2 linked regions of the Rhodopseudomonas palustris HaA2 genome follow. Each later gene encodes a partner of the first gene's protein in a complex. Links are inferred from orthologs where the notes say so. Each region holds a gene or a part of one and is shown in the gene's direction. Other genes may lie near its edges.

Region 1 (11,444 bases):
AATTGCAATGCGCCGCGGCGGGCTGACATTGCCGATCCCGGGGGCTATATCAGGCTCGCCCGGCACGTCCGGGCTTTCCGCGTTCAGCAAGGTTTTCAACGATGACCGGTACGACACGATCGAGCGGCGGGCTCGACGACCGCCGCAAGCGGCTCCTGTTCCGCTGCTGGCACCGCGGCACGCGCGAGATGGACCTGATTCTCGGCCAATTCGCCGATGCCGAGATCGGCACGCTGACCGACGCCGAGCTCGACGAGCTGGAGCGGCTGATCGAGCTCAACGACCACGACCTCTACAACGCAGTGGCCGATGCCGACACCCTGCCGGCCGAGTTCAAAGGCGGGCTGTTCGACCGGATCAAGACCTACGGCCATCAGGGCGGCCCGGCATGAAGGCGCCGTCGCGATCGCCCGCGGAGCTGCTGGCACCCGGCAAGGCGTTGACCTTCGCCAATGTCGCCGAGGGCGCCGAGGGGCTGATCGTGTCCGATCTCGCCCGTGCGATCGCGGCGCGGCCGAAACCGCCCGCGGTCAGCCTCGCGGTGATCTGCCGCGACGGGCCGCGGATGCAGCAGCTCGAGCGCAGCCTTGAATTTTTTGCGCCCGACGTCGGCGTCATGCAGTTTCCGGCGTGGGACTGCCAGCCCTATGACCGCGTCTCGCCGCATGCCGGCATTCTCGCCCAGCGCGTCACCACGCTGGCGCGGCTGTCGCGGCTCGCCGGCAGCGACAAGCCGCTGATCGTGCTGACCACGGTCAACGCCGCGGTGCAGCGGGTGCCGGCGCGCGAGGTGATCGCCGCGCAGGCGCTGTCGGTGGCGCCCGGCAACATCGTGCCGATGGATTCGATCGCCGCGTGGCTCGAGCACAATGGCTACAGCCGTGCCTCGACGGTGCGCGAGCCCGGCGAATACGCGGTGCGCGGCGGCATCCTCGATCTGTTTCCGGCCGGGCTCGAACAGCCGGTGCGGTTCGATTTCTTCGGCGACCAGCTCGAATCGATCCGCACTTTCGACGCCGAGACCCAGCGCACGCTGCACACCATGCGCGGCCTCGATCTCGTTCCGGTCTCCGAATTCCAGCTCGTCACCGAAACCATCCGCCGCTTCCGGATGGGCTATGTCGCCGCCTTCGGCGCGCCGGATCGCGACGACCAGCTCTACACGTCGATCAGCGAAGGCCGCCGCCATCCCGGCATGGAGCACTGGCTGCCGTTGTTTCAGGAACGGATGGACGCGCTGTTCGATTATCTTCCCGGCACGCCGGTGGCGATCGAACCGCAGAGCGAGGACGCCGCGCGCGAGCGGTTCAAGCAGATCGCCGACTACTACGACGCCCGGCGCGAAGCGATGGAGCATCCCGGCTCCGGCGCGATCTACAAGCCGCTGCCGCCGGATCAGCTCTATCTCACAGAAGCCGAATGGACCGCACGGCTGCAGGGCATCTCGTTGGCACGGCTGACGCCGTTCGATGTGCCGGACGATGGTTCGTCAGTGATCGACGCCGGCGCGCGCGCCGGCCGCAACTTCGCGCCGGAGCGGGCCGACACCTCGGTCAATGTGTTCCAGGCGCTGGTCGCGCATGTGCAGGCGCTGCAGGCCGCGCGCAAAAAGGTGGTGATCGCGCTGTGGAGCGAAGGCTCGCGCGACCGCATGGCCAGCATGTTGAAGGACCACAAGCTGGTGCATCTCACCAGCGTCAATTCCTGGCGCACCGTGCAGGCGACGCCGCGCAACGAGGCGATGCTGGCGGTGGTGGGTCTCGAATCCGGATTCGAGACCGATGCGTTCGCGGTGATCACCGAGCAGGACGTGCTCGGCGACCGCCTGGTGCGGCAGCGCAAGTCAGCCAAGAAGCTCGACAATTTCATCTCCGAAGTCACCAGCCTGTCGAGCGGCGACATCGTCGTGCATGTCGAGCACGGCATCGGCCGCTTCATCGGATTGCAGACGCTGGAAGTCGGCGGTGCGCCGCACGACTGCGTCGAGCTGCACTACGCCAACGATACCAAACTGTTTCTGCCGGTCGAGAACATCGAGCTGTTGTCGCGCTACGGCTCGGACGGGACCAGTGTCGAACTCGACAGGCTCGGCGGAGGCGGCTGGCAGGCGCGCAAGGCCAAGCTGAAGAACCGCATCCGCCAGATCGCCGGCGAACTGATCAAGGTCGCGGCCGAGCGGCATCTGCGCGAGGCGCCGAAGCTCCACGTAGAGCCGCATCTCTACGACGAATTCTGCGCGCGCTTTCCCTATGAGGAGACCGAGGACCAGCTCGCGGCGATCAATGCCGCCCTCGGCGATCTCGAACGCGGCATGCCGATGGATCGCCTGGTCTGCGGCGACGTCGGCTTCGGCAAGACCGAGGTGGCGCTACGCGCGGCCTTTGCGGTGGCGCTGGACGGCAAGCAGGTCGCCGTGGTGGTGCCGACCACCTTGCTGGCGCGGCAGCACGCCAAGACTTTCACCGAGCGCTTCCGTGGCTTTCCGGTGAATGTCGGCCAGGCGTCGCGGCTGGTGTCGCCGAAGGAATTGACGCAGGTGAAGAAGGGCCTCGCCGAGGGCCAGATCGACATCGTCGTCGGCACCCACGCGCTGCTCGGCAAGGGCATCAAGTTCAAGGATCTCGGCCTCGTCGTGGTCGACGAGGAGCAGCATTTCGGCGTCACCCACAAGGAGAAGCTGAAGCAGCTCCGCTCCGAGGTGCACGTGCTGACGCTGAGCGCGACGCCGATCCCGCGCACGCTGCAACTCGCCATGACCGGCGTGCGCGATCTGTCGATCATCGCCTCGCCGCCGGTCGACCGGCTCGCGGTGCGCACCTTCGTGGCCCCGCACGATCCGTTGATGATCCGCGAGGCGCTGCTGCGCGAGCGCTATCGCGGCGGCCAGGCGTTCTACGTCGTGCCGCGGATCGACGACCTCGCCGAGGTCAAGGACTTCCTCGACAAACATGTGCCCGAGATGAAGGTCGCGGTCGCCCACGGCCAGATGCCGCCGACGGTGATCGAGGACATCATGTCGGCGTTCTACGACGCAAAATACGACATCCTGCTGTCGACCACGATCGTCGAATCCGGCCTCGACATTCCGAACGCCAATACGCTGATCGTGCATCGCGCCGACATGTTCGGCCTGGCGCAGCTCTATCAGCTCCGCGGCCGCGTCGGCCGCTCCAAGCTGCGGGCCTATGCGCTGTTCACGCTGCCGCAGCACAACATCACGGCGCAAGCGGAGCGCCGCCTGAAGGTACTGCAATCGCTGGAGACGCTCGGCGCCGGTTTCCAGCTCGCCTCACACGATCTCGACATCCGCGGTGCCGGCAATCTGCTCGGCGAGGAGCAGTCCGGCCACATCAAGGAAGTCGGCTTCGAGCTGTATCAGCAGATGCTCGAGGAGGCGATCACCAACCTCAAGGCCGGCGTTTCCGAGCCGGTCGCCGACCGCTGGTCGCCGCAGATCACCGTCGGCATGCCGGTGCTGATCCCCGAGGACTTCGTCAAGGACCTGTCGGTGCGGCTGTCGCTGTATCGCCGGCTGGCCGATCTCGACAGCGACGAGGAGATCGAGAATTTCGCCGCCGAGTTGCGCGATCGGTTCGGTGTGCTGCCGGACGAGGTACGCTATCTGTTCAAGGTCGCGGCGATCAAGGCGTATTGCCGGCACGCCAATGTCGAGAAGGTCGATGCCGGCCCGAAGGGCGTCGTCATCACCTTCCGCGACAACGCGTTCGCGCATCCCGACAGGCTGGTGACCTTCATCCGCCGCCATGGCGACGCCGCCAAGGTGCGGCCGGACATGAAGGTGGTGTTCTTCCAGGTGTGGAAGACCCCGGAAGAGCGGCTCGTCGGCACCACCGAGATCATGCGCCAGCTCGCCGAACTGGCCGAAGCCAAGAAGGCGGCCTGAAGGCCGCCGCCGGCGCGACGTTCAGGACGCCGCGCGCCGCGTGTCGAGCCTGGTCAGGCGCGACAGGATCGAGCGGACGGAATCGTCCGGCATCAACGTCGCCAGTTGAACCTCCGGATCGATCCGGCCCTCGCGACGGCTGGAATGTGCGGTCTGCTTCACCACCGCGGTGAGACGCCGCGCGATCGTCTGCGCGCCGCGCAGATCGGTCTCGGCGAACACCACGAGGATGCTGCCGTCGGCCTGCAGCACGCCGAAATCCATTTTGCGCATCAGCCGGCTGACGATCCGTGAGGTGTCGAACAGCATGCGCTGGTCCGCCCGGCTGAACGTGAACTTCGCCACCGACAAGCCACCGCCGCGCGCCTGGGCGTGATACACCGCGGTGGCGAAATCGCGCTCGAACGCGCTCGGCGTCAGCAGGCCGCTGCGCGGATCGATCAGGCCTCCTGCGTCGAGCGATCGCAGCGTGCGCCCGAGCCGCGCCTCGAACGCGTGCTGGCGGATCAGCGGCAGCGCGTCGGCCACGATGCGCTCTGGATCGCCCTGGGCGAAATCGAGATTGGGTAGGTCGACGTGATGGTCGGGCGCAGGCACCGTGACCACCACCGGCAGATTGCGGAAGCGCGGGTCCTCGGACAGCACCGTCAGGAACGCATCGACCACGCGCGGGCTGAAGCCCTCGGCGAGGATGATGCCGTCGAGGTCGCGGGCGTTGAGATGCTTCGCGGCGGCTTCGATCGAGAGCGCGCCGACCACGCCGACGCGTTCGCCGAGCGCGACCGACAACGCCGGAAAAGCGGCGCCGCGACCGATCAGCAGCACGGTGGCGTCCTGGATCGGATCGCTGTCCGGGGTGCGAGGCACGTCGCCGTCATCGATCAGCCGCCGCAGCGTGGTCGCGTGCAGGGTGCGGACGCGCAGCGCTGCGCGGAGCCGGGCAGCGAGGCGCGCCAAATCGTCCCCCTCGAAGCCGATCGCATTGCCGGGCAGGGCGCTCCGCGGATCGAGCGCGATCAGTGGCACGTAAGGCTGGATCGCTTCGATCTGCTTGGCCAGTATTCCGAGCGAGGTGTCTGTGCCGCCGGACGCGATCACCGCGGAAGGCTGCAGCCGTGCGACGGCGCCGCCGGCCTCGAGCCAGCCGGCAGTCACCACGGGAGATAACCGAGCTTCCGAGAGGGCCGACATCATCGGCGAGCTGTCGTCGTCAGAAACGACGAGGATGGGCGCGTGATACGACATCTGTGAGAGCCGGTCCTCCGCTGTCGACGGAGTTCGACCCTAGATCGTCACCCTTAATGCGAGGTCAATGCCGATTGGCAGATTCCTCGCCGCGCGGCGGCCCGTCGCGGAAGGCTTCGACCATCAAAGGATTTAGACCGAGCTCTGAAAGTGCTTCACGAGCCCGTGCATTGTCCTGGGCGCGGCCGGCGAGGCGATATCCGCTCCAGCGATCGGGGAGCGCGGTGAGCAATGCGCCCTGGCCGAGCCGTTTCGCCCACTCCTGCAGGTCCTGCGCCAGAAAGCGATAGCCGCCGACGGCCATCACCCCGGATGGGGGGGCGGTGATGCAGATTCCGCCGCTGGTCCGGTCGAGCCGGGCGGCGAACCCGGTGTCGACATGGTCGGGCGGCGGCACCGAGACCGGGGTGCCGAGTGGCGGCGGAGGCGCATAGGCGGCGAGCGTGACCATCGGCCCGCGCAGCCCGAGCGTGCCTTTTGGCGTGATCAGGATTTCGCCCGCTGCCGATGACGCCGCCTGACCGCGGGAGGCGGTGTGCGGTCCCGGCATGATCGCGGCCGGCGTGCCAGTCTCGGCGCGCTGCGCGCCGAACAGGCCTGCCTCGCCGAACAGATACACGTCCGTGAAGGTCGCAGGGACAGCGGTCCAGGCGGAACTCGCGGCCACCTGTTCCGGCGCGCGCCAGAGGCCGATGACGTTGCGCAGCGTCGGCATTCCGGCGAGGCCGGTTTCGCCCAGCCGCAACGCCAGCGGCGCCGGCGCCACCAGCGTGTCGCAGCCGAGATCGCGGATCTGGGATTCCAACACCGCTTCGTCGAACGGATGGTGCAGGGCCAGCGTGCCGCCGCTTAGAAGCCATGTCACGATCGACGAGGCGAGCCCGGCGAAAGAGGACGGGGCCTGCGCCGACAGCAGCATCGCGCCTTGCGGCACCCGGCCTTCGAGGAACACCGCGAGTCCGCCGGCGATCATGTGCAGATGGGTGCGCGGGATCGCCCGGACGCCGTCCGGCGTGGTGTCGAACGAAATGATCGCGGCGCGGCGCGCGTCCTGGGCCGCCGGCATGGTTGCCGAAACGTCGTCGGTCATGGCGACGTCGAGCGACGCCATGCCCTCCGGCAGATCGTCGCCGAAGCCGCCGACGTAGCGGATCGAGAACGCCTCGGCCGCGGCGTTCATCGCCAGATCGGCGTGGCTGACGCCGTCGATCCAGCGGGTCGAGACGATGGCACGCGCCCCGGTGCGGTTCAGCGCCGTGGTGATGTCGGCCTGCCGCCAGAGCTGCGGCAGCAGCGCGACGACCAGGCCGGCGCGGTGCGCGGCCAGAAGCGCCAACGGAAACTCGATCGTGTTCGGCAGTTGCAGCGCGATCACCGAATTCGCCGGCAGCCCGGCGGCGGTGAAGTGCGCGGCCAGCGCCGAGATCGCCTTGTCGGCCTGCGCGTAGGTGAGGCGGGCGGGGGCCTGTCCGGTGATGCGCGCTTTGTCGGCGGGGTCGATCAGGGCGACCGCATCGGGCTGGCGCGCCAGGATCCGGCGGAACAGACCGTCGAGCGTCGGCGATGCGTTGGGCTGGCTCACGTGATCACCTTTGCTGCGTCGATGGCCTCGCCCACCAGGTTTCGGGCAGGTAGCCGGTCAGGGCATTTGCTTTCGGCCGTTCTATCCGATTCCATCTTGCGATCCATTGTTCCTGAATGTTGTAGAGCGGGATCACGTAGACACCCGAGGTCAGAACCCGGTCGAGCGCGCGCACCGAATCGACGAATTGCGGATGCTCCCGCGCGCCGATCATCGCCGCGATCATGGCGTCGACCGCGGGATCCTTGACGCCCATGTAGTTGCGGGTGCCCTGGGTGTCGGCGGCCTCCGCGCCCCAATAAAAATACTGTTCGTTGCCCGGAGACAGCGACTGGTCCCAGCGGTTCGGGATCATATCGAAATCGAACGCGATCCGGCGCTGGTCGAACTGCACCGCGTCGACCACGCGGACCGAGGCCTGAACACCGACCCGTTTGACGTCGCGCGCGAACGCCAGTGCGATGCGCTCCTGATCCCGCGTGGTCACCAGAATTTCGAATGTCAGCGGCTGGTGGTTGTCGCGTCGGCGCAGCACCGTGCCGTCGAGTTCGTACCCCGCCTCCGCCAGTTGCGACAGGGCGCGTCGCAGCGTGGTGCGGTCGCGGCCCGACGCGTCGCTGACAGGCAGGCGGTAGCTGCCATCGAGGAACTCGGGCCGCAGCCGCGACAGATACGGCGCCAGCAGCTTCAATTCGCCGGGGCCTGCCGGTCGGCCATAGGCGGAAAGCTCCGAGCCGGCGAAGAAGCCGCCGGCGCGGGCGTACAAATCGAAGAAGTAGTTGCGGTTGATCCAGGCGAAATCGAACAGTTGCAGCAGCGCCTCGCGGACGCGGATATCGGCGAACACCGGCCGCCGCGTGTTGAAGACCAGCACCTCGCTCGGCTGCGGCATCCCGGTCCTGAAGGCGTCGCGGATCACATTGCCGCTCTTCGCGGCCGGAAAGTCGTAGCCATCGTGCCAGCGTAGCGGCTCGGTCTCGACGCGATAGTCGTAAAGCCCGCGCTTGAAGGCTTCGAAATGCGAATTTGCCTCCCGGAAATAATCGATCCGGATTTCGTCGAAGTTCCACAAGCCGCGATTGACCGGGAGATCGCGGCCCCAATAGTCCGGGTTGCGCGTCAGCGTCACGCTGGCGCCGGCCTTCACCTCGGTGACGCGATAGGGACCTGATCCGATCGGCGGCGACAGCGATGTCTCCTCGAACGTGTCGGCATTGACGGCGTGCTTCGGAAAGACCGGCATCAAGCCGAGGATCAGCGGCAGTTCGCGATCCTGCACATCGTCGAAATCGAAGCGGATCGTGAGGGGATCAAGGGCCTTCGCGCGCGCCACCTTGGCGTAGTACTGCCGATGATTGGGGCGCCCCTTGTCGCGCAGCAATTGCCAGGAGAACAGCACGTCTTCGGCCTGCACCGGCTTGCCGTCGGAGAACCGGGCTCGCGGATCGATGCGGAAGGTGACGTAGCTGCGGGCGTCGTTGGTCTCGATCGATTGCGCCAGCAGGCCGTACAGGGTGAACGGCTCGTCATTGCCGCGCGCCATCAGGCTTTCGACCACATAGCCGCGCATCCGCTGCACGGCGATGCCCTTGACGATGAACGGATTGAGGCTGTCGAAAGTGCCGAGCAGGCCCTCCACCAGCCGGCCGCCTTTGGGCGCGTCGGGGTCGGCATAGGGCATTGCCTTGAACTCGGCGGGCAGGGCGGGATCGCCATGCATCGCCAACGCATAGGCCGGCTTCGCCGCGAGCTCCGTTCCGGCCATCGCCGCGTGGTTGACCGGGATGGCAAGGCCGACGGCGGTGGCGATCGCCAGCGCGCCTGCGAGCAGGCCCGCGCGGGGCGCGAATCGGCGATCTGATTCGGTTCGGTCCACCGTGGATCTTTACCACAAGGGAGCGATCGAACGGGCCGCGGATGATTGTCGCCATTGATCTTTTCGTGCGCCGATGTATTGAAGGCGATCACTCGACGACGCCTGACCGGCCCGTCACGTAACTGCCTCAATTGGCACCGAGAGACCGGCCAAACGGCCAGATGTCAGCTCCGCGCGTCGCGGTGGGGTGTGCGACCGTTTCAGAAAGGGTTTTCCGCAATGAAGTCTTGCAACTTGGTCGCGACGGCCGGGCCGCGCGGGCGGGCATTCGTTCTGCTCACGGCGGCGGCTGTGGCCGCCCTGACCGTCGCGTCCGCAGCGCAAGCGCAGGCCCCGCAGCAGCAGCCGGCCGCCCCGAAGGCGGCTCCGGCGCCGAAGGCTCCCCCGAAAGCGGCGCCGAAGGCCGGGCCCGCCGCGCAGGCGCCCGCCGCTGCGCCGCAGCAGGAGCAGCAGCAGGTTCAGCTGATCTATGCGCCGTGGACCAAATTCTGCCTCAAGGGCCAGGACGCCAACGCCAAGCAGGTCTGCTTCACCGGCAAGGACGGCCGCATCGAGTCCGGCCAGCCGGTGATCGCGGCGGTGATCATCGAGCCGGAAGGCGAGCCGAAGAAGATCTTGCGCGTCACGCTGCCGCTCGGCATGCAGCTCGTTCACGGCACCCGCATCATCGTCGACAGCAACGCGCCGCAGCAGAGCCCTTATGTGATCTGCTTCGCCAACGGCTGCATGTCCGATTACGAAGCGACCCCGGAACTGCTCGCCAGCATGAAGAAGGGCCAGAATCTGGTCGTCCAGGCGATCAATTCCAACGGCGCACCGCTGACGCTGCCGCTGCCGCTGCAGGAGACCGGCGGATCGTTCGCCAAGGCCTATGACGGCCCGCCGACCGACCCGAAGCAGTTCGAGGAAACCCAGAAGAAGCTGCAGGAAGAACTGCAGAAGCGTGCCGAAGAACAGCGCAAGAAGCTCGAGGCCCAGGCCCCGGCGGGCGCCAATCCGGCAGCGAAGTAACGTCCGATATTCCGCTGAACGAAAAGGGCGCCCCGGTGGGCGCCCTTTGTCTATCGACCGTTTGTGGCGAGCGTTCCTGAGCCGTCGATGGACGACGCGGAAACCCGCCGACCTAGTTCAACGACGGATTGCGCGGACGGTAGCCGCCGGCCTTGTCCTTGACGAAGATTTCGGCGACTTGCGAATGCCGGATCGGCTCGCCGGAATCGTCCGGCAGAAGGTTCTGTTCCGAAACATAGGCGACGTATTCAGAATCGGCGTTCTCGGCGAGCAGGTGATAGAACGGCTGATCCTTGTGCGGACGAACCTCTTCGGGGATCGACAGCCACCATTCTTCGGTGTTGTTGAATTCCGGATCAATGTCGAACACCACCCCGCGGAACGAAAAAATCCGGTGGCGGACGATCTGGCCGATCTGGAACTTGGCGGTTCTCGTCTTGATCATCCGAGTCGCATAGACCAGGATTGCGGCCGATGCTAGTGCGAAACCCGGCTTTCCGCTCGCCGGCGCGCCGCGTCCATCTCCCCTTTACCGGTCGATCATCCCCGCCGCCGGCCTTCCTCAGCAGTCCTGAATGATCGACATTCTGAACCTCGCGCTTCCGTATTTCGGGCTGATCTTCGTCGGCTTCGCCTGCGGCCGGCTGAAGCGCCTGCCGGAAAACGGCCTCGCCTGGATGAACTTCTTCCTGCTCTACGTGTCGCTGCCGGCGCTGTTCTTCCGGATCATGTCGAAGACGCCGTTCGAGGAACTCAACAACCTGCCATTCGTGCTGGCGACCACATTCGGCACGGCGTGCGCGTTCTTCATTTCCGGCTTGATCGGCCGCACCGTCGGCGGCCTGTCGCTGCGCGAAACGACGATGGCGAGCCTCGCGGGTGGCTACGGCAATATCGGCTATATGGGCCCGGGACTGGCGCTCGCCGTATTGGGACCCAAAGCCGCGGTGCCGGTGGCGCTGATCTTCTGCTTCGACAGCATCTTTCTGTTTTCGATCGTGCCGTTGGCAATGGCGCTGACCGCCGGCGAGCGCCGGCCGCTGCTGCCGACCATCGTCCACGTGGTGCGCGAGATCGTGCTGCATCCGTTGATCGTCGCGGCCTATTGCGGCGCTGCCGCAGCTGCCTTCCACGTGCAGGTGCCAACTGCGGTCGATAACACGCTGCAGTTCTTGCAGAACGCCGCCGCGCCGGTGGCGCTGTTCACGCTCGGCGTGACGGTGGCGCTGCGTCCGTTCGGCCGGGTCCCGTGGGAGATTCCGGGCATCGTCGCGGTCAAGCTGCTGCTGCATCCGCTGATCGTGTTCGGCCTGATGCTGGCATGCGGGCCGTTCACGCTGGAATGGGCCGCCACCGCGGTGCTGATGGCGTCGCTTCCGCCGGCGCTCAACGTCTTCGTGATCGCCCGGCAGTACAACACCTGGGTCGAGCCGGCGTCTGTCGCCGTGCTGATCGGCACCTTCGTCTCGGTGGTGACGCTGACGACGGTGATGTGGCTGATCAGGACCGGACAGCTGCCGTTATCGTGAACATCTTCCTGAGCATGATCTGATCCGAAAACCGGTCGCCACTTTTCGGGATCATGCTCTACAGCGACCGCCAGAACGGAGACAGGCCTTCGCGCATCGCCAGACGCCGCAGCGGTCCGACCGAACCGATCAATTGCATCCCGACCGCGCGCGCCGCCTGCGCCGGCAACAGATCGCTCAGCAGCGTGCGGTTGGCGATGTCGATCGCGAAGGTGCGGCTCGCCACGTCGGCGCCGCGGGCCCGGCCGAACCGCGCGATCACAGTATCGCTGCCGGGATCCTGGTCGCGCGCCATGG
Region 2 (15,439 bases), 150 kb from region 1 along the record:
GCCGCGTGGCGCCGTGACCAAAATTGGTAATTCGGTGCGGGCGAAAGGCGAATTGTTGCTGATGAATCATCGTGTTCCGCGGCCACTTCGTCGCCGAGTGTTGCTTTTCGGAGACGGCTTTTTCTGCGGAACCGCGTATATTTCCCCCACTGAATGAGGCGCTCGCGCCGTCAGCATTTGCCGCAGGGGACTCGGCAGACGCAGACCGAGACGGACAATTGGGGGACATTGCGATGAAGAAATTTTTGCTGGGAAGCGTGGCTCTGATTGCGTTGGGTGCGGCGCCGGCGATGGCTGCCGATCTGGCCGCCCGTCCTTACACCAAGGCGCCGCCGCCGATGATCGTCGCGATCTACGACTGGTCGGGCTTCTACATCGGCGCCAACGGCGGCTGGGGCACCAGCCGCAAGAGCTGGGATTTCTACGCGCCCGGCGCCCTCCTGCTGAGCGAAGGTTCGCATGACGCCTCCGGCGCCACCGCCGGTGGCCAGGTCGGCTACAACTGGCAGATGGGCTCCTGGGTGTTCGGCGTCGAAGCGCAAGGCAACTGGGCCGACTTCAAGGGCTCGAACGTCACCTTGCTCGGCGGCCTGTTCGACAATCACAGCAAGGTCGAAGCCTTCGGCCTGTTCACCGGCCGCGTCGGCTACGCCTGGAACAACGCCCTGCTCTACGCCAAGGGCGGTGCCGCGGTCGTCAACGACAAGTACGAATTCGTTCGGCGCGCCGACGGCCTCGTGACCGGAACGGCTTCGGAGACCCGCTGGGGCGCGTCGGTCGGCGCCGGCCTCGAATACGGCTTCACGCCGAACTGGTCGTTCGCCGTCGAGTACAATCATCTGTTCCTCGACAAGAAGGACGTCACCTTCACCAACACCGCTGTCGAGCGCATCAAGCAGGACGCCGACATCGTCACCGCCCGCATCAACTATCGCTGGGGCGGCCCGGTCGTCGCGAAGTACTGAGCTTCGCCACATCGGTTGAGACACGAAAGGCTGGCCGCGCGCCGGCCTTTCTGCTGTTTGGACCCCCAAGCGTCGCCGGCCTGTCGGGTGGGCCCCGGCCGACACGGCGCGCGATCTCCGATCAGCGCGGAACGACGATAGCCGGACGGCGGTGACGATCCAGCCGCCAACAATCGGTTGATGACCGCGCCGCGGCTCTGGAAATTGCTTCCCGTTCTTCCTATGTTCCAGGCTCAGCCCAACAGGCGTCGGCCCGGATGAATCCGGCTGCGCGCCCCAACCTGCGCGACGTCGCGTCTGGACACCCTGCATGGACGAAGTGATCAAGGCGAAGCGCCAGCCGCCGCAACGGCCGTCGGTGGCTTCGAGCCGGACCGCCATCACCATTCGCGGCGCCCGCGAGCACAATCTCAAGAACGTCGACGTCGTCATCCCGCGCGACAAGCTCGCGGTGTTCACCGGCCTGTCCGGCTCCGGCAAATCCTCGCTGGCGTTCGACACCATCTATGCCGAGGGCCAGCGCCGCTACGTCGAATCGCTGTCGGCCTATGCGCGGCAGTTCCTCGAGATGATGCAGAAGCCGGACGTCGATCAGATCGACGGGCTGTCGCCGGCGATCTCGATCGAGCAGAAGACCACCTCGAAGAACCCGCGCTCCACGGTCGGCACCGTCACCGAGATCTACGACTACATGCGCCTGTTGTGGGCCCGCGTCGGCGTGCCCTATTCGCCCGCGACCGGGCTGCCGATCGAGAGCCAGACCGTGTCGCAGATGGTCGACCGGGTGCTGGCGCTGCCGGAGGGCACGCGGCTGTATCTGCTGGCGCCGGTGGTGCGCGGCCGCAAGGGCGAGTACCGCAAGGAACTCGCCGACTGGCTCAAGAAAGGCTTCCAGCGCGTCAAGATCGACGGCGCCTTCCACGAGCTCGCCGAAGCGCCGGTGCTCGACAAGAAATTCCCGCACGACATCGACGTCGTGGTCGACCGCATCGTGGTCCGCCCCGACATCGGCCAGCGCCTCGCCGAGAGTTTTGAAACCGCGCTGAAGCTCGCCGAAGGGCTGGCGGTGATCGAATATGCCGACGCGCCCGCCACGCCGCCGGCGGCAGCCGTCGAGCCCGGTCCGGACGAGCCCGGCGACAAGAAGAAAAAGGCCGACAAGAAGGTCGCCAAGATCCACGACAAGACCGGCGCCGAGCGCATCCTGTTCTCGGAGAAATTCGCCTGCCCGGTGTCCGGCTTCACCATTCCGGAAATCGAGCCGCGCCTGTTCTCGTTCAACAATCCCTACGGCGCCTGCCCGGAATGCGGCGGGCTCGGCATCGAGCAGCATATCGACGCCGATTTGGTCGTGCCCGACAAGGAGCTGACGCTGCGCAAGGGCGCGATTGCGCCGTGGGCGAAATCATCCTCGCCCTACTATCTGCAGACGCTGACCGCGCTGGCGAAGTTCTACAAATTCACGCTCGACACCAAATGGAAGGACCTGCCGAAGAAGGTCCAGACCGCGCTGCTGTTCGGCTCCGGCGACGACGAGATCAAATTCTCTTATGAAGACGGGGTGCGCTCCTACGACACCAAGAAGCCGTTCGAGGGCGTGGTGACCAATATCGAGCGCCGCTTCCGCGAGACCGAGAGCGAGTGGGCGCGCGAGGAGCTCGGGAAGTACTTCTCCGACGTGCCTTGCGAGGCCTGCCACGGCCATCGCCTCAAGCCCGAGGCGCTGTGCGTCAAGATCGGCGGCAAGCACATCGGAAACATCTCCGAACTCTCCGTGAAAGCCGCCGGCGAATGGTTCGAGGCGGTGCCGGCATCGCTCAACACCCAGCAGAACGAGATCGCCGTCCGCATCCTCAAGGAGATCCGCGACCGGCTGAGCTTCCTGCTCGACGTCGGCCTCAACTATCTGACGCTGGCGCGCGCCGCCGGCACGCTGTCGGGCGGCGAAAGCCAGCGCATCCGGCTCGCCTCGCAGATCGGAAGCGGCCTCACCGGCGTGCTCTACGTGCTCGACGAGCCGTCGATCGGCCTGCACCAGCGCGACAACGCCCGCCTGCTCGACACCCTGAAACGACTCCGCGACCTCGGCAACACCGTGATCGTGGTCGAGCATGACGAGGACGCGATCAGGCTGGCCGATTTCGTGCTCGATATCGGCCCCGGCGCCGGCGTCCATGGCGGCCACATCGTGGCGCAGGGCACGCCCGACGAGGTGATGGCCAATCCGAAATCGCTGACCGGCAAATATCTCACCGGCGAATTGTCGGTGCCGATTCCGGAGCGCCGGCCGCCGAACCATCGCCGCACCCTCAAGCTGGTCAACGCCCGCGGCAACAATCTCAAAAACGTCACCGCCGAAATTCCGCTCGGCCTGTTCACCTGCGTCACCGGCGTCTCCGGCGGCGGCAAGTCGACGCTGCTGATCGATACGTTCTACAAGGCGATCGCCCGCAAGCTGAACAACGCCTCCGAGCCGCCGGCGCCGCACGACCGCATCGAGGGCCTCGAGCACATCGACAAGATCATCGACATCGACCAGTCGCCGATCGGCCGCACCCCGCGCTCCAATCCTGCGACCTACACCGGCGCGTTCACGCCGATCCGCGAATGGTTCGCCGGCCTGCCCGAGTCCAAGGCGCGCGGCTACGAGCCGGGCCGCTTCTCCTTCAACGTCAAGGGCGGCCGCTGCGAGGCCTGCCAGGGCGACGGCGTCATCAAGATCGAGATGCACTTTTTGCCCGACGTCTACGTCACCTGCGATGTCTGCAAGGGCAAGCGCTACAACCGCGAAACGCTCGAAGTGCTGTTCAAGGGCAAGTCGATCGCCGACGTGCTCGACATGACGGTCGAGGAAGCCGCCGACTTCTTCAAGGCGGTGCCGCGCGTCCGCGAGACCTTCAAGACCCTGCACCGCGTCGGCCTCGACTACATCCATGTCGGCCAGCAGGCGACGACGCTCTCCGGCGGCGAAGCCCAGCGCGTCAAGCTCGCCAAGGAACTGAGCAAGCGCGCCACCGGCCGCACGCTTTATATTTTGGACGAGCCCACCACCGGCCTGCACTTCCACGACGTCGCCAAACTGCTCGAAGTGCTGCACGAGCTGGTGGCGCAGGGCAATACCGTGGTGGTGATCGAGCACAATCTCGAAGTCATCAAGACCGCCGACTGGGTCATCGACCTCGGCCCCGAAGGCGGCGACGGCGGCGGCGAAATCGTCGCCTGGGGCCCGCCGGAAGACATCGTCAAGGCACCGCGGAGCTACACCGGGAAGTTCCTGAAGCCGGTGCTGGAGAAGAAGGGGCCGGCGAAGGCGACGAAGCGGAAGACGGACGAGGCGGCGGAGTAAGGGCCGCACCAATGTTGTTCAAGCGAAGGCCATTTGATGCGTTCGTTCCATGCGGGCGACGTCAGCGACGTTTCGATGGCGGCGTTGAAAACGAAAAGCTGCGCTGCTGTCGAAGCCGCAATGTGTCGGTAGGACGAATGGTGTGCGGCGCCCCCCGATCGCCGCCGCGTGCCGTGACCACTTGCAGGTCCGGATTTTCGATCATCACGCCATGAATATCCTGCGTGTGCGCCGGCGTAGCCGTATAGATGCTGGCGTAAAAGTCAGCAACAGATACAGCGTCGCCGAACTCGGATACAAGGCGGGGAATGTCACCGTGCAATTGCGATTTGGCGCTGTCGCGGCCTTTCATGTCGAATAGGTACAGGCCGCCTTCGTGTTGCGGATCGTAAGCCAACATATGTAGGCCAGACCGCCCGTAGTGCGCTAACGTGCTGGCGTTGTCGTGCAGTACGTCGTTGTACTCCTGTCGCGCGCGATGCGACTTTGCAAAGTGCAACATCCAGTAGTTCCATCCGTTCGGATTGTGAATAGAAAACGGGCTAACATAGCTGGCGCATCGCTCGAACGCTTCAAACACAAGCCGCTCAGTAGCGCCAAGCCACGCTTGATTGTTCATCATTAGCCCGAGATTTGACACGCTGTCCGCGTCAACTCCAATCGGATTTAGGCGTGCGTTCAAAGCATTTGGATCAGTCTTTTTCAAGAACGAAATCAAGGCCTCAATGGCGAAAGTGTAGAAAATCTCAGGTGACGAAAACGACGCGATTATGTCGGTAAGCGTTTCGTGCGCTACGCGACTGTTGCCGCACTGATCCAGATTAAACAGAACGCTTTGCACTCGATTGTATTGCAGAAACTCACGTATCTCGGCGTAGACGTTTTCGAATTCCTGCTGCCGGTAGTGAACTTCAAGATGAAGACGTGGCTCACTTTCCTTAATCCCGGCGAGCAGAGGCGCGACGTGCTGCTTTAGGATTTCAATAGCGCCGGGATCGAAATCGTTGAAGATTAGTACACATTCTATATCTAATGGCGACATGCCTTCATTAGCGCGTCTCAGGTTCAGTTCGATTGAAGTGGCACGCAATTCCTCAATGAAGATCAACGGCGATCCCGATGCGCCACAATTGTAGACGCCGCCGCCAGCGAATCCATCAACTATTGCAAATCGGAACTTTGATTGCTGCGGAAGCTGGCAACGGACCCTAATGTAACGGGCAAAGTACTGTCGGATGATTTGGTGCTTGCGGCGCGAATGTTCTTCTAACGTCGCGCCATCTTTCCACGTGTAAGGCTTTGCAACCATAAATACCCCCGGCGACCGGGTCTAGGCTCCGATCGTTCGATCTAATGCTGGCATCCCATCCCAGTGTTGACCGCGATACTCGCGGCCGTTCGCCTTCTTGGATCGCCGCTTGTTATCTTTACCCCAAGTGCCCCACTGCTTAAAAAAGAAGGTGGTGTTGAAACGCTCACACTGTTCGTAAATTTCGTCGATCCATTCTTCGCGGATCGGTCTTGCGGAACGACCGCTTTCGCCACCCACAATCGCCCAATCAATTCCGCATAAATCAACCGCGCCGACCGATCCTATCAAGGGTTCGAACGACAAGAAACGGATTGCTGCTGGCACTGTGCGTAAGTGATCGATGCGATCTACAACAGCGCCATTCTCAACACTCGTCCCCAGCCATACGTTCGGGAGAACGGTAGCAAGGTGGGATCGCACGAAGGTGCTCATCCGCGCCGGGCGTTTTGTTAAGATCTGATAGTGATGACGCGGCGTGTCCCGCATCACATCCCATACCTTATTTATGAAGGCGTCGCTCACCCGTTCGTGGAATAGATCGCTCATCGAGTTGACGAAGATCTTCTTTGGCTTCCGCCACCGGTACGGGATTGCAAGCGCGTCGGCATCTTCGCGCACGACGCCATTCCAGATAACTCGTTTTGAACTTCTCCGCGTTAAGCCAGCGTATTTCGCAACCTGCATGGCTTGCAGGCGGCGAGCCATTTCCATCGCGTAACAGTTGGTGCAGCCCGCGCTTACGATCGTGCAGCCGACCACGGGGTTCCACGTGGCATCGGTCCATTCGATCTGTGTTTCAGCCATCGTTCGCCCCAGTGCAGCACTTATAGGAAAGTGACCAAAAATAGTTCACAATCCACAAAAATGCGGATTGACGCCATCACTCGCCAATTGGGCATCCCGCAGCAGGCTGTACCGTCTGGGAAGCTCCACTTCGATGAAGCGAGCGACATCTATAGATGCCGCGTGTGGCCCCGTCACACCCGAATTTGAATCGCCCTCCCGCCCCCACCCGTCTACACTCCCCCCATGACCCGCCTCACCGCCCTCACGCTCGCAATCACCCTCGCGCTGCTTCCCCTCGCCGCCTCGGCGGCTTCGCCCAAGAAGCACGCCAAGCGGGCACAGAGCAGCGGCCTGCCCGGCTATGTGCAGCCGCCGAGCAATTCGGTGCCGCTGTTCATGCAGAAGCTGTCCCGCCCGCAGCGGGCGATGCTGCGGCCGAAGCGGCCGTGGTACATCGATCCAACGCCGGAATATTATCGCTGGAACGGCGGCTGGTCCGGCGAATGGCGCTATCTCGGCCGGCCGGGCTTCTACCGCGGCCGCTACAATGGCGGCAGCTTCGGGCCTTGCTGGACGCAGACGCCGATCGGGCCGGTGTGGAATTGCGGCTGAGGCCGGTCCACAGTCTCTCAGTCGTCGGTGCGTAGCTCACGCATCCGCTTGCGCCGCCCGGATGTCGTCCGCCGTCAGCCGCGGATGCTCGGCGACGATTTGCGCGGTCGACAGTCCGGCGCCGAGTTTGCGCAGGATCAGTTCCACCGGGATGCGCGTGCCCCGCACGACCGGCTTGCCGCCCATCACTTCGGGATCGATCTGGATACGTTCGTGGCGCATGATATGGATTATAGCATAATTCATGGCGCCTGCCATGCACCGGCTGGAGCCTCGGCCGGACTTGCCCGACGCGGCCTTTGAGCCGGATCTCGCGCGAACCCCATTGCCTCCCCCGCCCCGCCCGGTCCAATACTCGCCTCATGACCTACGCCGAGCTGAAATCCTTCCTCCGCGAACTCTACGAAGGCGCCTCGCCGCGTGGGGTGGTGTTTCGCTATGGCGTGCTGGCGTTCGACATCGTCACGGTGCTGTTCATCATCGGCACCTCGTTCGTGCCGTCGAACGACATCGTCGAGACGCTGGACGTGGTGTTCGGCGCGCTGATCCTGGTCGATTTCGCCGCAAGGCTGCTGATCAGCCGGCACCGGATGAAGGATTTCACCCGGCTCGCGACCTGGACCGACATCGTGGCGATCGTGTCGTTTCTGGCGCCGCTGGCCGGCGAGGGCGGCGGCTTCCTGCGCATCCTGCGCACGCTGCGGCTGCTGCACGACTATCAGATGCTGTCGCGGCTGCGCAACGACAGCGACTTCTTCCGCCGCAACGAGGACGTCGTGATCGCCGTGACCAATCTGGCGGTGTTCATCTTCGTGATGACGGCGATCGTCTACGAGACCCAGCGCTCGCACAATCCGCAGATCGCCCACTACGCCGATGCGCTGTATTTCACCGTCACCGCGCTGACCACCACCGGCTTCGGCGATATCACGCTGCCGGGCACGCTCGGCCGGCTGATCAGCGTCGCCATCATGATCTTCGGCGTCACGCTGTTCTTCAATCTGGCGCGGGCGCTGATCAGCCCGAACAAGGTGCGCTTTCCCTGCCCGGTCTGCGGGCTGCAGCGCCACGATGCCGACGCAGTGCACTGCAAGGCCTGCGGCACCGTGCTGAACATTCCCGACGATGGGCTCACATAGGGCATGATCTTGTCCGAAAACCGGTCTCCACTTTTCGGGATCATGCGCGCGGATCAGCGCAGCCCGGTGCCCTTGCAACGCTGGCAGGTCACCACCTTGTCGCCCTTCTTCAGCGTGCCCTTGCCTTCGCAGTTCTTGCACTTCTGCTTCTTCTTGACATTGGGGCCCTTTTCATTGGCCATGGTGGTCTCCCGAGGCGGTTCGCCGATGCGGCGTCGATGGCTGCATAGCATCGTTCGCCGGATGCAGCGCGGGATATCGACAGGACACCGGGCTTGTGCGCTATAAGCGCGCCGCATCATTGTTCCGGGGTCGCCATGCTCAGCCGCCGCACGTTCCTGATCGCCACCGCTTCCCTCGCCGTTCCCGCCGCCGCGCTGGCGCAGGCCACGCCGCCGGCCAAGCCGCCGGCGAATGATCCGACGGCGCTGCTGACGAGGCTCTACACCGCCTCCTCCCCCGGCGGCAGCGATCTGGTCAACAGCCCGAAGAGTCGCGCGAAGATTCTGTCGAAATCCTTCGCCGCGCTGTGGACCAGGGCCGAGGCGAGAACGAAGGACGACATCGGGCCGGTCGATTTCGATCCGGTGAGCAATTCGCAGGACCCCGACATCAAGGCGTTCGCCATCAAGGTCGAGAAAGAGGACGACGCCAGCGCGACGCTCGCCGTCACCCTCACCGGCAGCCAGCCGCGCGACAAGGCGGAGGACGGCGTGATCCGCTACGACTTCGTCCGCGACGGCGGCCACTGGCGGATCGACGACATCCGCGGCGCGGTCGACGGCGAAGCGTGGTCGGTGCGCAAATTGCTGGCCGACTCGCTCAAGCGCTGACGGTATCGATCGAGGCAGCGCTGCGATCAGTTCACCGCAGCGCCGAGCCGCTTCAGCGAATCCCGCGCGGTCTGCAGGCCCGGCCGCAATTCCAGCGCCTTGCGGAAATCCGCGATCGCGCCGCTGCGGTCGCCGAGCCGCATCCTGGCCTGGGCGCGGTTGTTCCAGGAGAACACGTCGGCCGGATCGTAGCGTAGCGCCTTGTCGTAGTCGGCGAGGCCGCCCTTGTTGTCGCCCTGGTACAGCTTGATCAGCGCCCGATTGCGCCAGCCGCGGGCGTCCTCCGGCGCCAGCCGGATCGCCTCGCCGTAATCCGCGGCGGCGCGGTCGAGTTGCTCGGTGTCGCGATGGACATTGCCGCGATTGATGTAGGCGAGCACGTTGGGCCGCAAGGCGATCTCGGCGTCGAAATCCGCCAGCGCACGAGCCATGTCGCGCTGCTGATAGTAGATGTGGCCGCGATTGCCGTAAGCGACGGCGAGCCCCGGGTCCGCTGTGATCGCCGCGGAGAGGTCGTCCAGTGCGCGGTCGGGGTCGCGCCGGGCGAGCCAGATCATGGCGCGGTTGTTGTAGGCCAGCGCGAATTTCGCATCGAGCCTGATTGCTTCGTCGTAGTCGGCCAACGCGCGATCGCCCTCTCCCTTGAACGCATAGACCCGGCCCCGATTGTTGTAGGCGCAGGCGAATCCCGGATCGAGCCGCACCGCCGCTTCGAGATCGGCCATCGCCTCGTCGAGCTTGCGCTGTTCGGTCAGGCCGTGGCCCCGGTTGCAATACGCCGCCGCCAGCCGCCGGCCAGTTTCGGCGTTGGTCTCGATCACCGTGCTGCAGGCGGCGACGCGCTCCGCCGGAGAGCCCTGCAGTCCGACACAGCCTTTCCACGCGGCGTCCTCGGCCGCGGCACTTTGCGACAGCAACGCGAACAGCGCGACCGCCACGACATTCGACGAGACCATGTGAGATCGCATGTCGGTTTCCCTCGCGCCTGCGTTGACGGCTTTGTCGCAGGCTGCGCGGTTGCGGTTCACGGTGTCGCAACCGCGCCAAGGCGGCATCCGGAATGCCGACCTCAGGGATTGCCCGGATTGCGTCCGGCATTTCACTATGGCTTTAACGTCGGACCTTCGATTCACAGTGCGCGTCGATGCGAGGGCGAGCAGACAACGTCACGCCTGCCTTGACATCAAGGTTCGAGACTCCACCTGAAGGCCATCGACGCTGCTGCGGTGGCGGGTGAGATCATCGACCGTGATATCGCCTGTGAAATCATCGACTGACATAGGGGAACGACATGAGCGAGACGACGATCGCGGCCAACGTGCGCGACAACAAGGCGCTTAACCGCTTCGAGCTCGATGCCTATGGTGAGATCGCGTTTGCGAACTATCGGCGCGTCAACGGCCACGTCGTCATCACCCATACCGAGACGCCGCCACCGCTGCGCGGCCGCGGCATCGCCTCGCGGCTGGTTCGCGGCGCGTTGGATCTGGTGCGCGCCGAGGGGCTGAAGGTGACCGCGGGTTGTGGCTTCGTCGCCGATTATCTCGACGCACATCCGGAATATGCCGACCTGATCCGATAGCGCGGTCGCGGTCGGCTACCGCCGGCGCCCCGGATCGGCGCCATCCATCGCGCCGAAACAAACCTGCCCAAACGAGAGGCCCGCTCGCGGGCCCCTCGGCGTGGTGGGCGCGATCAATCCTTCAGATCGTCCGGCACCTTGCCGCCATTGGCGGCGAGCTTGGCCATCACCTGCTTGTGCAGCCAGATGTTCATGCTGGCGCTGTCGCCGGTGTCGCCGGTGTAGCCGAGCTCCTTGGCGAGCTCCTTGCGCGCCGACAGGCTGGAATCGATATCCAGCGCCTTCATCAGGTCGACGATCGAGGTGCGCCACTCCAGCTTCTCGCCCTTGGCCTTCACGGCCTGGTCGAGGATCGGGGCGACATCGACGGTTGCACCCGAACTCCCCGGCGCCGGCGCGGTTCCCGGAGCGGCCGTGCTCGTACCTGCGCTGCCGCCCGGCGCGGCGTCCGCGCTGCTGCCGAAAATCGCGCCCATGATCTTGCCGAAAATGCTCATTCGTCTCTCCAGGGTAAGGGACTCTTGGCCTGGCCACGACGATTTGCGCCGCGCCCGGCAGGCGAAGCTACCGCGTCGCGGCGAGCTTGCCAAATATGTCAACGCCGTGAAGCCGGGGATGGTGCAGCGCGAATGAACTAATTATTTGTTCGCATCTGCACGCAAACAGCCCGACCCTGGTGGAACTAATCGGCGCCGCAACTAACTGCGCCGCGCGGCGCCGCGACAAATCCGCTCTCACCGAAGCGTGAGCAACCAGCGGGTGCGATCGGCGTTAGGCTATCGTCACAGGTCGCGGCAAAGCCCAGGTCACAGGACCAGTTCGCTCGTTGCTCTCGCGTCTGATTGAAGTGCTCCTGCTCGTGTCCGCACCGAACCAAGCCCGGCCCGCCTCATCCGGCGAAGGATCCGGTCCACAGCACGTGCCGTCACATGTGCCCACACGGGAGAAACGAGCATGGCCACGATCTATCCTGCCGAAGCCAGTGACGCCCGCCCGATCGGCGCGGCGGCCGAGCCGTCGGTTCATCGTATCGCTCTTGCCGACCTGCACGACGCGCTGCGGCGCGGCTGGGACGACTTCAAGGCGGTGCCCAGCCACGCCGTGATGCTGTGCGTGATCTATCCGGTGCTCGGCCTGGTGCTGGCGCGGCTTGTGCTCGGCTATTCGGTGCTGCCGCTGCTGTTTCCGCTCGCCGCCGGCTTCGCGCTGATCGGGCCGTTCGCAGCCCTCGGGCTGTACGAACTGAGCCGCCGACGCAAGGCCGGCGAGGATGCCTCGGCGTGGCACGCCGTCGACGTGCTGCGTTCGCCGTCGATCGGGGCGATGCTAGGGCTCGGCGCGATCCTGTTCGCCGTGTTCGGGGTGTGGATCGCGACCGCGCAGGGCATCTATGTCGCCACCTTCGGCCATGCGCCGGCGGCGGCGATCCCGGATTTCGTCACCCGTGTGCTGACCACGCCGGAAGGCTGGAGCCTGATCGCGATCGGCTGCGGTGTCGGCTTCATGTTCGCGGTCGCGGCGCTGTGCGTCAGCGTGGTGGCGTTTCCGATGATGCTCGACCGTCAGGCCGGGGTCGGCGCAGCGGTGACGGCGTCGTTGCGCGTCGCCGCGCGCAATCCGCTGGAAATCGCCGCCTGGGGCCTGATCGTGGCCGCGCTGCTGGTGCTGGGCTCGCTGCCGGCCTTCCTCGGCCTCGCGGTGGTCATCCCGCTGCTCGGCCACGCCACCTGGCATCTCTACCGCAAGGTGATCGAGCCCAATCCGCATCCGCCGCAGATTCCCCCGCCGAACCCGATCAAGCGTTCCGCGGCCGACTTCCCCGCGACGCTGCTGCAGTGGAAGCGCAAGGCGGGCTAGAAGCCAGCGCCGGCAGGATGACGCCCACGCGAATCGTCATCCTGCGCGCCTGCTGTCGGTGCGGCCGGTGCCGATTTGATCACAACACAACCGGACGGCCGGATGGCTCGGACACCGGCTGCACCCCGACACCGCGGCAATTCGGTGTTGTGCATTGCGATAGATCAAACCATCATCGCCCTGAACACCCGTTCATCATGCGTTTAACGCATAGAATAAGTCGCAATTGCTGTGGCCGATTAACTCGTCGTCCGGAATTGGATTTCATCATCCCATTAAAAAATCAGGCGCGCGACGTGCCGTCAGCCCGCTGATATGCAGTATATTTCCTGGGATTAGACCTTAGTGCGCGGGTGAGCCGCTGACGATGGTGGGCGCGTCCCATGCGCGCTCCACGCAGCTCGGCGCGGAAGGGTTAATCATTCCTTCCCAAAGGTATGTCCATATCGCCTAGCTGCGGTGCAGCATTTACGCTGCTGGTTGCGCCGACTCTGCCCTATATTCCTTTCAACGGTTCGGCCGACGAAGAACTGAACCGTGAACTAAGGAGACTACCATGTTGCTTTCGCTCATCCGCGCCCTCCGGGCGTTCCGGGATTATCAGCGCAATCTCGCTGAACTCTCGCAGCTCAGTGATCGCGAACTGGCCGATATCGGACTCGACCGCTCGGACATCCCGCGCGTGGCGTCCGGTCACTTCAATGGCTGACCGTCCGACCCGACCTGTTCTCGGATAACGCCCGCATCGCTGCGGGCGTTGTCGTATCCGGGCCATGCTGATCGGCCGCCCTGACCTGGCCGCGACCGCCGAAACGGATTTGACCCGGGGCGGAAACGCGCTAGCTGTTGCGCATGATCATTGCCGCGCCCCCTCCCCAACCCGCGTCCAACCAGCCTGTTCACGTCATCGGCGGCGGCCTCGCCGGCTCCGAAGCCACCTGGCAATTGGCGCGCGCCGGCGTGCGCGTCGTGCTGCACGAGATGCGGCCGCATCGCTCGACAGAGGCGCACAAGACCGACGGCCTCGCCGAGCTGGTCTGCTCCAATTCCTTCCGCTCCGATGACGCCGCCAACAACGCGGTCGGGCTGCTGCACGCCGAGATGCGCCGGCTCGGCTCGCTGGTGATGCGCGCGGCCGACGCCAATCAGGTCCCGGCCGGCGGCGCGCTGGCGGTCGATCGCGACGGCTTCTCCGCCGCCGTCACGAAGGCGCTGGCCGAGCATCCGCTGATCGAGATCCGCCGCGAGGAAATCGCCGGCCTGCCGCCGGAGGACTGGGGCAACGTCATCGTCGCCACCGGCCCGCTGACCTCGGCGGCGCTGGCCGAGGCGGTCCGCGCGCTGACCGATGAATCCGCGCTGGCGTTCTTCGACGCCATCGCCCCGATCGTGCATCGCGACTCGATCGACATGTCGATCGCCTGGTTCCAGTCGCGCTACGACAAGGCCGGCCCCGGCGGCAGCGGCGCCGACTATCTCAACTGCCCGATGAATCGCGAGCAGTACGACGCTTTCGTCGACGCGCTGATCGCCGGCGACAAGGTCGATTTCAAGGACTGGGAGAAGGACACGCCGTATTTCGACGGCTGCCTGCCGATCGAGGTGATGGCCGAGCGCGGCCGCGAGACGCTGCGCCACGGGCCGATGAAGCCGGTCGGGCTCACCAATCCGCACAACCCGACGGTCAAGGCCTACGCCATCGTCCAGCTCCGCCAGGACAACAAGCTCGGCACGCTGTTCAACATGGTCGGCTTCCAGACCAAGCTGAACTACGCCGCGCAGCAACGCGTCTTCCGCACCATCCCGGGGCTGGAAAATGCTGAATTTGCAAGGCTCGGCGGGCTGCATCGCAACACGTTTCTGAACTCGCCGAAGCTGCTCGATGCCGGCCTGCGGCTGCGCGCCGCGCCGCGGCTGCGGTTCGCCGGCCAGATGACCGGCTGCGAAGGCTATGTCGAATCAGCCGGCATCGGTCTCGTCGCCGGGCTCAGCGCCGCCGCCGACGCGCTCGGCCGATCCATGACGACGCCGCCGCCGACCACCGCGCTCGGCGCCCTGCTCGGCCACATCACCGGCGGCCATATCGAGACCATCGACGCCGGCCCGCGCTCGTTTCAGCCGATGAACATCAATTTCGGCCTGTTCCCGCCGCTGGCGCAGGCGCCGACCCACGGCCCCGACGGCAAGAAGCTGCGCGGCCCGGAAAAGTCGGTCGCCAAGAAACAGGCGCTCAGCGCCCGCGCGCTGGCGGATCTGGATGCGTGGATCGCTGCAAGCCTGAAGCTACCGGCGGCGGCGTAGCGCCTCTGCCGATGCATCCGACATTTGTTGCGGCGTCAGCTGTTGTGCGCCCGCCACAACTACTCCGTCATCCTGAGGCGCCGCCGCGCAGCGGCCGCCTCGAAGGATGAGCCGCAGGTGCCTGTCGCCGCATCCTTCGAGGCTCGCCGAAGACGGCGAGCGCCTCAGGATGACGAGTCCGTGCGTGTCGTTATTGCCGAAACGCCCGCGTCCGCGACGCCTTCCACAGGGTCCACAGCGTCGCCAGACGGGAGCGCTCGTGCGGCGCGAACAGGTCGGTGCCGGGCTGCGCCAGCCGGTCGAGATCGCGCTGCGCCAGCGCCAGCGGCAGGAACGCGCGGCGCGCCGGTGGCGGCACTTCGGCGAGCAGCCGCAGCGCGGCGTCGCAATGGCGCTGCGCCTCGGCGATCAGCGCGTCGAGCGTCAGCCGTAGCGCCGGTGTGGCGCGGCCGGCATAGACCTCGGCCTCGCTGCTGCCGTGCGCCGCCAAAAGCTCGAGCGGGACGAAGCACTGCCGTCGCGCTGCATCGATCGGCAGCCGCGCGATCGCGCGCGCGAATCCCTGCGCCACCCCGGCATGGCGGGCGAGATGGTCGACCGCCTCCGAGCCCTGATCGAGGATCCGCGCCGCCAGCGCGAACAGCGCGCCGTCGGTATCGGCCGCATAGGCTTCCAGCACGGTCAGCGTCGGCATCGGGTCGTTGTA

The links.
Region 2: the proteins of mfd (region 1) and uvrA are in contact, whole or in part, in a crystal structure (PDB 4DFC), measured with the Escherichia coli proteins. The link is inferred for Rhodopseudomonas palustris HaA2 from one-to-one orthologs.

What each region holds. Positions count from the first base shown.
Region 1 is NC_007778.1:3,237,681-3,249,124, reverse strand. The notes cover bases 1-4,104. They hold mfd (transcription-repair coupling factor), read left to right. Parts: upstream 1-388; coding sequence 389-3,904; downstream 3,905-4,104. Other genes in these bases: RPB_RS14350 (hypothetical protein), read right to left, coding at 3,926-4,104; RPB_RS14360 (succinate dehydrogenase assembly factor 2), read left to right, coding at 102-392. Also shown: more of RPB_RS14350, read right to left, coding at 4,105-5,149; RPB_RS14345 (class I adenylate-forming enzyme family protein), read right to left, coding at 5,214-6,731; RPB_RS14340 (extracellular solute-binding protein), read right to left, coding at 6,736-8,496; RPB_RS14335 (invasion associated locus B family protein), read left to right, coding at 8,827-9,618; heat shock protein HspQ, read right to left, coding at 9,731-10,063; RPB_RS14325 (AEC family transporter), read left to right, coding at 10,194-11,147; RPB_RS14320 (UbiH/UbiF family hydroxylase), read right to left, coding at 11,206-11,444. UniProt on the Escherichia coli protein: Couples transcription and DNA repair by recognizing RNA polymerase (RNAP) stalled at DNA lesions. Mediates ATP-dependent release of RNAP and its truncated transcript from the DNA, and recruitment of nucleotide excision repair machinery to the damaged site.
Region 2 is NC_007778.1:3,098,273-3,113,711, forward strand. Bases 896-4,511 are described here. They hold uvrA (excinuclease ABC subunit UvrA), read left to right. Parts: upstream 896-1,275; coding sequence 1,276-4,311; downstream 4,312-4,511. Other genes in these bases: RPB_RS13680 (outer membrane protein), read left to right, coding at 896-965; RPB_RS13690 (three-Cys-motif partner protein TcmP), read right to left, coding at 4,373-4,511. In the rest of the region: more of RPB_RS13680, read left to right, coding at 234-895; more of RPB_RS13690, read right to left, coding at 4,512-5,620; RPB_RS13695 (DUF5131 family protein), read right to left, coding at 5,642-6,427; RPB_RS13700 (hypothetical protein), read left to right, coding at 6,653-7,021; RPB_RS13705 (DUF433 domain-containing protein), read right to left, coding at 7,058-7,267; RPB_RS13710 (ion transporter), read left to right, coding at 7,384-8,160; RPB_RS25175 (hypothetical protein), read right to left, coding at 8,214-8,342; RPB_RS13715 (DUF3828 domain-containing protein), read left to right, coding at 8,478-8,993; RPB_RS13720 (tetratricopeptide repeat protein), read right to left, coding at 9,020-9,961; RPB_RS13725 (GNAT family N-acetyltransferase), read left to right, coding at 10,285-10,575; RPB_RS13730 (DUF3597 domain-containing protein), read right to left, coding at 10,689-11,072; RPB_RS13735 (DUF2189 domain-containing protein), read left to right, coding at 11,530-12,432; RPB_RS24175 (DUF1127 domain-containing protein), read left to right, coding at 12,989-13,141; methylenetetrahydrofolate--tRNA-(uracil(54)-C(5))-methyltransferase (FADH(2)-oxidizing) TrmFO, read left to right, coding at 13,285-14,733; RPB_RS13745 (phytoene/squalene synthase family protein), read right to left, coding at 14,924-15,439. UniProt on the Escherichia coli protein: The UvrABC repair system catalyzes the recognition and processing of DNA lesions. UvrA is an ATPase and a DNA-binding protein. A damage recognition complex composed of 2 UvrA and 2 UvrB subunits scans DNA for abnormalities.